3 regions of the Mycobacterium kansasii ATCC 12478 genome follow, and region 3 is predicted to be linked to each of the others. Evidence: predicted binding sites of a transcription regulator. Region 3 holds the regulator's gene; each other region holds the start of a gene.
What was found. Region 3 encodes LexA, which represses DNA repair genes until DNA is damaged. Its sites were predicted from a motif close to CGAACANNTGTTCG; they were not measured.
Positions count from the first base shown of each region.

Region 1 (3,275 bases), 1.1 Mb from region 3:
CAGCTGACGAGTCGAAAGAAGAGTCGAACAGGACCGCATCATGGCGGCGCGGGTCGATGGTGACCGACATCATCCCACCTTCTCACGGTGGTCAATGCCTCCGGATCGGGCTCAGCGGCGCACCGGGGACGCGGACGTGCGGCCGCGCGCACCGCCGGCCCGGGTACCGGCGGCACGCCTGCGGCGGTCCCTGGAGAACAGCAGAACGGAGTCTTGGCTGAGTGCCACCAGACGCGCCATCCCGAGCTCGATACCGGCGGCAAGTTGCGCGATGTCGGGCTCGGCGTCGTAGTCGGCGGTGATGCCGAATACCAGCTCGTCGCCGTAGCTCAGCACCGCGACCCCGGTGCTCAACTTCTGGGCGGTCGGTGGGATCGGCAGCAGCCGCTCCAACGTTTGGCTCATCAGCCGTAGCCGGTGGCGCGGCCCGGTCATGTCGGTTGCCAGGGTCACCACGCTGCGCGGCGAGATCCGGGTCAACGCTTGAATCGCCTTGGCGCACAGTGAAAACGGCGCGTATTGCGAAAGCCTTGCGGGGTTGTCGGGGCCGTTCTGGCGGCCCAGGTGCATTTGGGCGTGTACGGTGCGCAGTCGCTTGATCAGGTCTTCCTGCTCGACGGGCAGATACGGCAGTCGGGTTGCGATCTGCGGGTCGGTCTTGTCGAGAACCCGCAATAAGGCCGGACGCGGTTGATTGCCGCGGTTCAGTAGCAGCGTCCGAACGCCCTCACTGATGGCCGTGAGCGCGACGTCGTCGGCGGTGACCCCGAACTTGCGGCACACCCTGTCGACGTCGGCGAGCGGAACGCGCACTGTGTGATAACGCCGCATGGTGATCAGCGGTCCGGTCAACGACGTGCGCGCCACCGGCCAGGTCACAGCGCGGGCGGCCGCCTGGAACAGGGTTGTGGTGACGGCGGCGGCAGTTCGCCGCAGCGCATCGGCCCGGCTGCGGGCGCCGGTTTCCGGTGCCGGAAGCGGTGTCACGGCAACGCGATTGGCGAAGGTGTCGCTGTCGGCATCGTCGCAGAGTCCGGTGAGGAGCTGCGCGGCCGAGATACCGTCCGCCATGCACGGATGGATTTTGAGCAGGATCGCCCAGCGATTGTCGTTGAGGCCTTCGATGATCCAGCATTCCCACAGCGGGCGGTCCACGTCGAGGGGACGGGTCAAGGCGTGGGCGATCGCCCGGAACAATTCAGTGTCGTCGCCCGGGCTGGGGAGCGCCATCCGTTGCATGTGCTGGGCCGGATCGAATTGCGGATGTTCGACCCACTCGGCCCGGAGCACCTGCGCGTATCGTGGCATTGATCGAAGCCGCTGGGCCAGAACGTCTTTGAGCACATCGAAGTCAGGCACGACGCCGTTGACGACCGCCACCGCACCGGTGGCCAGGCTCGTGTGCCACTGCGAATCCCCGGCCTTGAGCAAGCCGGTGTCCAATGTGGTCAGTTGTGCCATGCCGGGTTCCCCACCGCCTTTTGTGAATCCGTCCAGTATCCGTCGTGGACACCCGGGTGCGATAGGCCTGCCAGGTTAAGAACGCGTTTTTCGAGTTAACGAAGGGTTTACAGCGTGAACGCGCGGCGGCAGGATGGACTCGACAATCGAACAGATGTTCGATAGGCTGCAGGGCATGGGCTGGGGCAACGGGCCGCCGAGCTGGGCGGAAATGGAGCGGGTGCTGGACGGCAAGCCGCGCCATGCCGGTGCGCCGGTTGCGGCGGAGCCGGCCGACGATGCCGGCTTGGAGGGCCCCTGGTCGCGTCAGCGCGGGACGTACCAGCCGCCAGAGAATGCTCGGGTCCGTTCGTCGGCCGCGTATGCCGAGCTGCATGCGCATACGGCGTACAGCTTCCTCGACGGGGCCAGTACGCCGGAGGAACTGGTCGAAGAAGCCGCCCGGCTGGATCTGTGCGCACTGGCGCTCACCGACCACAACGGCCTGTACGGGGCGGTTCGCTTCGCCGAAGCGGCCGCCGAACTCGATATGCGTACCGTGTTCGGCGCCGAGCTGTCGCTGGGATCGGAGGCCCGCACCGAGCAGCCGGACCCGCCCGGCCCGCACCTGCTGGTCCTGGCCCGCGGCCCCGAGGGTTACCGGCGGCTGTCCCGGCAACTGGCGGCAGCCCATCTGGCCGGCGGTGAGAAAGGCAAGCCGCGGTACGACTTCGACGCATTGACCGAGGCCGCCGGCGGGCACTGGCACATCCTGACGGGATGCCGGAAAGGCCATGTGCGCCAGGCGCTCTCCGAAGGCGGCCCGGACGCGGCGCAGCGGGCGCTGGCCGATTTGGTGGATCGGTTCGGTGCGTACCGAGTCAGCATCGAGTTGACCCACCATGGTCACCCGCTCGACGACGAACGCAACGCGACGCTGGCCGGCCTGGCGCCACGCTTCGGCGTCGGCGTCGTCGCCACGACTGGAGCGCATTTCGCCCACCCGTCACGCAGCCGGCTGGCCATGGCGATGGGTGCGATCCGCGCCCGGCAGTCTCTGGATTCCGCCGCCGGGTGGCTGGCACCGCTGGGTGGCTCGCATCTGCGGTCCGGCGACGAGATGGCCCGGATGTTCGCTTGGCGCCCCGAGGCGGTGACCGCCGCCGCCGAGCTGGGCGGGCAGTGCGCGTTCGAGTTGGCGCTCATCGCACCGCAGCTGCCGCCGTTCGACGTACCCGGCGGGCACACCGAGGACAGCTGGCTGCGGCAGCTGGTCATGGCGGGCGCCCGCCACCGCTACGGACCGCCCGACGGTGCGCCACGGGCTTACGCCCAAATCGGACATGAGCTGAAAGTCATTGCCCAGCTGAAGTTTCCGGGCTACTTCCTGGTGGTGCACGACATCACCCAGTTTTGCCGAAGAAACAACATCCTGTGCCAGGGCAGGGGGTCGGCGGCCAACTCCGCGGTCTGTTATGCCCTCGGCATCACGGCCGTCGACCCGGTGGCCAACGAGTTGTTGTTCGAGCGCTTCTTGTCGCCGGCCCGCGACGGCCCGCCCGACATCGACATCGACATCGAGTCGGATCGGCGGGAGAAGGTCATCCAGTACGTCTACGACAAATACGGCCGCGACTACGCCGCCCAGGTCGCCAATGTCATCACCTACCGGGGGCGCAGTGCGGTGCGCGACATGGCCCGCGCGCTGGGCTTTTCGCAGGGCCAGCAGGATGCGTGGAGCAAGCAGATCAGCCACTGGAACGGGCAGGCCGCCGAGGTGGACGGCATCCCCGAGCAGGTGGTCGACCTGGCCACCCAGATCCGGAATCTGCCGC
Region 1 covers NC_022663.1:4,469,309-4,472,583, forward strand. Annotated here, with positions in the region: gene otsB (trehalose-phosphatase) at 1-70, opposite strand, end outside; gene MKAN_RS19540 (wax ester/triacylglycerol synthase domain-containing protein) at 112-1,461, opposite strand; gene MKAN_RS19545 (error-prone DNA polymerase) at 1,637-3,275, shown strand, end outside.
Region 1: MKAN_RS19545 (error-prone DNA polymerase) is a predicted target of LexA. The motif match lies at 1,609-1,622, and genes of this name have one in related genera.

Region 2 (3,275 bases), 160 kb from region 3:
CCGGCACGCACCAGGAACGGCTCGCACACCTCCTCCACGGTCGCCGCCTCCTCCCCTACGGCCACCGCCAGCGTGGAGACGCCGACCGGGCCGCCGCCGAAGCTGCGGGTCAGGGCGGACAGCACCGCGCGGTCCAGCCGGTCCAGGCCCAGCTCGTCGACGTCGTAGACCTCCAGCGCCGCCTTGGCGACATCGCGGGTGATGACGCCGTCGGCGCGGACCTCGGCAAAGTCACGGACCCGCCGCAGCAGCCGGTTGGCGATCCGCGGCGTTCCCCTGGAACGGCGGGCGATCTCCGCTGCAGCCTCGGCACCCAGTTGGATGCCCAGAATTCCGGCCGAGCGCGCCAGCACCCGCTCCAGCTCGGCCGGTTCGTAGAAGTCCATGTGCGCAGTGAAACCGAACCGGTCGCGCAGCGGGCCGGTCAGCGCCCCGGAACGGGTGGTGGCACCGACCAGGGTGAACGGCGCGATCTCCAGCGGAATCGACGTCGCGCCGGGACCCTTGCCGACCACCACGTCGACCCGGAAATCCTCCATCGCCAGATACAACATCTCCTCGGCCGGGCGGGCGATGCGGTGAATCTCGTCGATGAACAGCACGTCGTGGTCGACCAGGTTGGACAGCATCGCGGCCAGGTCGCCGGCGCGCTCCAGCGCGGGTCCCGACGTCACTCGAAGCGAGGACCCCAGCTCGCCGGCGATGATCATCGCCAGCGACGTCTTGCCCAGTCCGGGCGGGCCGGACAGCAGGATGTGATCCGGTGTGCCGCCTCGGTTTCGGGCTCCTTCGATGACCAGCTGGAGCTGTTCGCGCACCCGGGGCTGGCCGATGAACTCCCGTAACGAGCGGGGCCGCAGGCTGCCGTCGATATCGCCCTCGCCGACGGCCAGGGCCGGTGACACGTCGCGGTCGCCCGGCTCGCTCATCGCGCCTTACCCAGCAATGCCAGGGCGGCCCGCAACGCGCCCGACGTCGTGGTCCCGGGTTCTGCCGCAAGCACCTTGTCGGTGGCCTCCTCGGCCTGTTTGGCGGCAAAGCCGAGGCCGACGAGGGCCTCCACCACCGGAGTCCGCACCGCGTTGCCGTTGAGCGCGGGCGCGGCCGCCCCCGCCGGGCCCACCTTGTCGCGCAACTCCAGCACCATCCGTTCGGCGCCGCGTTTGCCGATACCGGGCACCCGCGTCAACGCCGCGACGTCGCCATCGGCCAGCGCCCGGCGCAGCGCCGCGGCGTCGTGTACGGCCAGTGTCGCCATCGCCAGGCGGGGACCGACACCAGAGACCGACAACAGCGTCAGGAACAGGTCGCGAGTTTCCCGGTCGCCGAATCCGTACAGCGTCATCGAATCCTCGCGCACGATCATCGCCGTGACCAGCCGCGCCTCGGTCCCCTGCCGCAATGTCGCCAGCGTCGACGGTGTCGCGTTGACCCGGTATCCGACACCGGCCGCCTCAATCACCACGTGATCGAGGGCCACCTCCAGCACCTCACCACGGACCCCGGCGATCATCGCGCGGCCTTCAGCTTGGCCAGATAGGCGTGGCGCTGCTGTGCGGCCAGTGCCTCGGCCCGAGCGATCCGGGCGATCATCGGCGCCCGCCAGCAATGGCAGATCGCCAGGGCCAATGCGTCGGCCGCATCGGCCGGTGTCGGTTTGGCTTGCAGGGCAAGGATTCTGGTGACCATCGCGGTGACCTGGGCCTTGTCGGCGGCACCGTTGCCGGTGACGGCGGCCTTGACCTCGCTGGGCGTGTGGAAGTGGACGTCGATGTCGCGTTTGGCCGCCGCCAGGGCGATCACCCCCCCGGCCTGCGCGGTACCCATCACCGTCGTCACGTTCAGCTGGGAGAACACCCGCTCGATGGCCAGCACGTCGGGGCGGTGGGTGTCCAGCCAGTGCTCGACGGCTTCATTGATGGCCAGCAGCCGCTTCGACAGCGCCGTATCCGAGGGGGTGCGCACCACGTCGACATCGAGCGCGACGAGGTCGCGGCCCCGCCCGCTTTCCACCAGCGACAGCCCGCACCGCGTCAACCCGGGATCGACACCCATTACCCGCACCGCATTTACCTTTCAGGGCCCTTTCGCACCGAACAGCTGTTCGATAGCCTAGCGGCTGGGTGTGACAGGGCCGGGCAAGGACACGCGGTTTAACCACGCGTCCGGAGGTAGCCGCTGTCGCATGCCTCTTATCCGGAGCCGGCCCGGTACAAAGCTGTTACGTTAGGGCGCACATCGGCTCGCCGTAGGGAAGGGTTGGGGTGGGATCACTGCTGGTGGTGCTCGCGGTGGCATTGTTCATCGCGTCACTTCTCGTCCTCGTCGTCGCTCTCAAGCGGCCCAAGACCGCCGCGCCGCCGGGCAGCCGCCAAGATCCCCTGTCGTTCAACGCGATGCCTCAGTTCGGCCCGCGTCAGCTCGGCCCCGGCGCCATCGTCAGCTACGGCGGTGTCGACTATGTGGTTCGCGGATCGGTCACCTACCGGGAGGGACCGTTCGTCTGGTGGGAGCACTTGCTGGAGGGAGGCGACCAGCCGACGTGGTTCAGCGTCGAAGACGACGACGGACGCCTCGAGCTGGCCATGTGGGTGAAACGCACCGACCTCGCCGTGCAACCCGACGGCGATCAGGTGCTCGACGGTGTGACGTTTCACGAATCGGAGCGCGGGCATGCCGGTTACACCACGGAGGGGACGACGGGCCTGCCCGCGGGTGGCGAGATGGACTACGTCGACTACGTCGGCGCCGGTCGGGGGGCCGACGAGACCGCGTTGTTGTCATTCGAGCGTTGGGCACCCGACATGCCCTGGGAGATATCCACCGGCAAAGCGGTGCTGCCCGGCGAGCTGACCGTCTACCCCGCTCCCCCGGCGTCCGCATAAGGACCATCGGTGCCGCTTCATCAGCTCGCCGTCGCTCCGGCTGACGTATCGGGGGCCCGGCTGCGGCTGGCCATCAACGCGCCGCCGCCCCGGCCCCTGGCCAGCCATCGGATGGACCACCCCCACGGCGGCACCCTGCTGCTCGGCGTGCTGGGGGCATCGCATGTCATCACCGTGCACCACGGCGGCACCGCCTTTTCCGAGCAGATCTCCTGTTCGGCCCGCAATCAGGGCTCGAGTCTGCCGGCGCACACCGAGGCTCCCGGCTACCGGCTGGAATCCCGCAGCGACACCCATGACGAGTCGACGTTCCGCCGTCTCGCCCACGAGCTGCGCCGGCGCTGCGCGCGCGACGACGGGTGGCTGGGCGGCATGTTTCCCGGCGATGAC
Region 2 covers NC_022663.1:5,731,565-5,734,839, reverse strand. Annotated here, with positions in the region: gene ruvB (Holliday junction branch migration DNA helicase RuvB) at 1-929, opposite strand, end outside; gene ruvA (Holliday junction branch migration protein RuvA) at 926-1,513, opposite strand; gene ruvC (crossover junction endodeoxyribonuclease RuvC) at 1,510-2,064, opposite strand; gene MKAN_RS24950 (DUF4178 domain-containing protein) at 2,265-2,885, shown strand; gene MKAN_RS24945 (DUF2617 family protein) at 2,895-3,275, shown strand, end outside.
Region 2: ruvC (crossover junction endodeoxyribonuclease RuvC) is a predicted target of LexA. The motif match lies at 2,094-2,107, and genes of this name have one in related genera.

Region 3 (3,275 bases):
TCATCGTGATGTTCGTGTTGGTCGCGTTGGGCGTGCGCCGGCGGCGCACCGGCCAACCCGACGCCTACGAGGCCTACGAGCACGAGCAGGATCGCGATGTGGAGGCCGGCTACGACGGCGCCGGTGGGCGCTGGCCGCACGACGACATCGATTTCGGCTCCGAAGACTTCCCGGCTGACGACCAGCACCTGCAGGAACATCGCGGTCCGGAGACCGGGGCGGCGTCGCGGGTCAGCTGGCCACGGGGCGCCGCGGCCGGCGCTGCTGTCGACGAATATGCCTCTAGCAGTGGCGAATACGGCGGCGATGCCCTGCGCGCGTCGGATATGGGCTTCGAGTTTGACGACGAAAATCCTGACGCGGTGGATACCACGCCGACGCCCATCGTGACCCGCGCCGACCTCGCAGAGGCGGCGGTTCCCGAGCCCGACGTTCCAGAAACCGTGACCGGGGAACCCGTGGTACCAGCACCATTCGCGCCGGAAGCGGCGGTTCCAGAAGCAGCGGCTCCCGAAGTGGCCGTGCCGGAGACCGCGGTTGCCGATGCCGCCTTCCCGGATGCTTTCGCCCCGCGCGCTGCCTCCGCCGATGCCGGGCCCGGCTACGCGGAGGTCGCCCCGGAGGCATTCCCGGAAGTCTTCCCGGAGTTTTCAGCTCCGCAGGGGAGGACGGGGCGCCACGCTGCCGCAGAGCCTGGTGATGAGCCGCAAGCGCCGGAATCGGCTCTCACGCCCACGGTTGCTTCCGGGCCCAGCCCGGCTGTGCGCCCGACCATCCACATGCCCCTGGACCACGACCCATACCAGGCGCCAGAGGGATATCCGATCAAAGCCAGTGCCCGATTCGGCTTGTATTACACGCCCAGCAGTGCGCTCTATTACGACACGCTCGCCGAGATCTGGTTCGCCAGCGAGGAAGCGGCCCAAGCCAACGGTTTCATCAAAGCGGACTAGGAATCCGGCTCCCGGCGATGTCTGCCGGGTAGCGTTCGGCCCTATATCTTGCGGATCACAGTGACGACCTTGCCCAGCACTGTTGCGTCGTTGCCGGGTATCGGGTCGAAGGACGGATTGTGGGGCATCAGCCACACCTGACCGCCTGCGCGTTTGAAGGTCTTGACGGTGGCCTCGCCGTCGATCATTGCCGCGACGATGTCGCCGTTGTCGGCAACGTTCTGCTGTCGCACGACCACCCAGTCGCCGTCGCAGATCGCGGCTTCGACCATCGAGTCGCCGACAACCTTGAGCAGGAAAAGCGTCCCCTCGCCGACGAGCTCGCGCGGCAACGGGAACACGTCTTCGACCGCTTCCTCGGCAAGTATCGGGCCGCCGGCAGCGATGCGCCCGAGGACCGGGACAAAGGTGGGCTCGGGCAGGGCATCCGAGCCGGCGACCTCGGTGACCGCCGCCGGTGTCACGACGTCTTCGACCCCGCGGACGTCGACCGCACGCGGGCGGTTCGGGTCACGCCGCAGATAGCCCTTGCGCTCCAGAACACGCAGTTGGTGGGCTACCGACGATGTCGACGTCAAACCGACGGCGTCGCCGATCTCGCGGATGCTGGGGGGATATCCGCGGTTGGTGACCGAGGTGCGGATGACGTTCAAGATGGTGCGCTGTCGCTCGGTGAGTGTGGAGTCCACGGAGCTGACTGAGGGGGCGTTGCTGTCGCTCATGGCACTGAATGTAACCCGACGACGCCCGAGAATCAAACATGTGTTCGACCGGTGTGTCGGAGGCGGTTTTGACGGCTGGCCCAGCCCAGTCCCAGCCCAGTCCCAGCCCGTTCGTAGTCCGTCCGCGCCCGGCTGACCCGCTGAGGTGCTGAATTACAAAAGCGTAATTATTCGCGGGTTCGGGTATCCGTGCCTCATGACGGCGATGGCGACCGACCGGCCTTGTCGGTGGCACGGTCTAGCGTTTTGTTCGCGCGACACGCTTCGATCAAATGTTCGGCAGTCGAACATACAATCGACTATGGTGTCGAACACACGAGCGACGAATTCTCGGGCGGAGGAAACGAACATGACACTCATGCAGGCATTCCCGACGCGTACCCGTGGCGTGCCCCTGCCGGTCAACAGGCCGGTCAACAGGCCTGCTGGTGAGCCGGTTGGGGCCCGGGGCGGGACGGCGCCGCGGCGGCGGCCGGGGCCGTGCCGGCCGGGTGGCGCGGCGCTGCGCTACCAGAGCACTGGCCTAGCGATCTCGACGGCTCCGCATCGCAGGCGTCCCGTCTCGGTGGCGACCACGGTGGGTCTGGCGGTCCTTGCCGGGATGATCACGCTATGGCTGGGCCTGATGGCGCATTTCGGGGAGCTGGTCAACAGCAATTACGCGGATTCGCCGGCTCCCGTGCCAGACCGGCTTGCCGTGGTGCGAGTAGCGGCCGGTGAGTCGTTGCAGGACGTGGCGGCCCGGGTCGCGCCCGATATGCCGGTCCGTCAGGTTGTCGAACGGATCCGAGAACTCAATGACCTGGATTCGTCGATGCCTGTCGCCGGGCAGACGTTGATCGCGCCGGTCGGCTGACGACACCATGCAGGATGGCAGCGAAAATCGCTGCGCACCAACGTTTCCGAGATGCCGCGGAATCGAGCATGCGTGGATGGCAACGGCGTTGGCAGTGCGCGGGAGCGCGCAGGTAGTCTCGGAGAGGTCTGAAACACCGGGATGCCACGACGGCGAAGGAGCGGCCATGCATTGTCCGTTCTGCCGGCATCCCGACTCGCGGGTGATCGACTCACGGGAAACCGATGAGGGCCAGGCAATCCGGCGGCGCCGGTCGTGCCCGGAATGCGGGCGGCGTTTCACCACGGTGGAGACGGCGGTCCTGGCTGTGGTCAAGCGCAGCGGGGTCTCCGAACCGTTCAGCCGGGAAAAGGTCATCAGCGGGGTGCGCCGGGCGTGTCAGGGCCGCCACGTCGACGATGACGCGCTGAATCTGCTCGCCCAGCAGGTGGAAGACACCGTGCGGGCGGCGGGGTCGCCCGAGGTGCCCAGTCACGACGTCGGCCTGGCCATCCTGGGGCCGCTTCGCGAACTCGATGAGGTTGCCTATCTGCGTTTCGCGTCGGTATACCGGTCGTTTTCGTCGGCCGAGGATTTCGAGCGGGAGATCGAGGCCCTGCGCGCGCACCGCAAGGTACCGACTTCGCGCTGATTCGGGCGCCACGCCGTTAGGATCCCTGTCATGCCTCCCGAGCTGCACCCCGATCTTCGACCTTTGGAGCCATTGCTGGGCACATGGGTCGGTCGGGGTGCCGGTGAATATCC
Region 3 covers NC_022663.1:5,574,935-5,578,209, forward strand. Annotated here, with positions in the region: gene MKAN_RS24130 (sunset domain-containing protein) at 1-953, shown strand, start outside; gene lexA (transcriptional repressor LexA) at 995-1,675, opposite strand; gene MKAN_RS24140 (LysM peptidoglycan-binding domain-containing protein) at 2,025-2,531, shown strand; gene nrdR (transcriptional regulator NrdR) at 2,698-3,162, shown strand; gene MKAN_RS24150 (peroxynitrite isomerase) at 3,193-3,275, shown strand, end outside.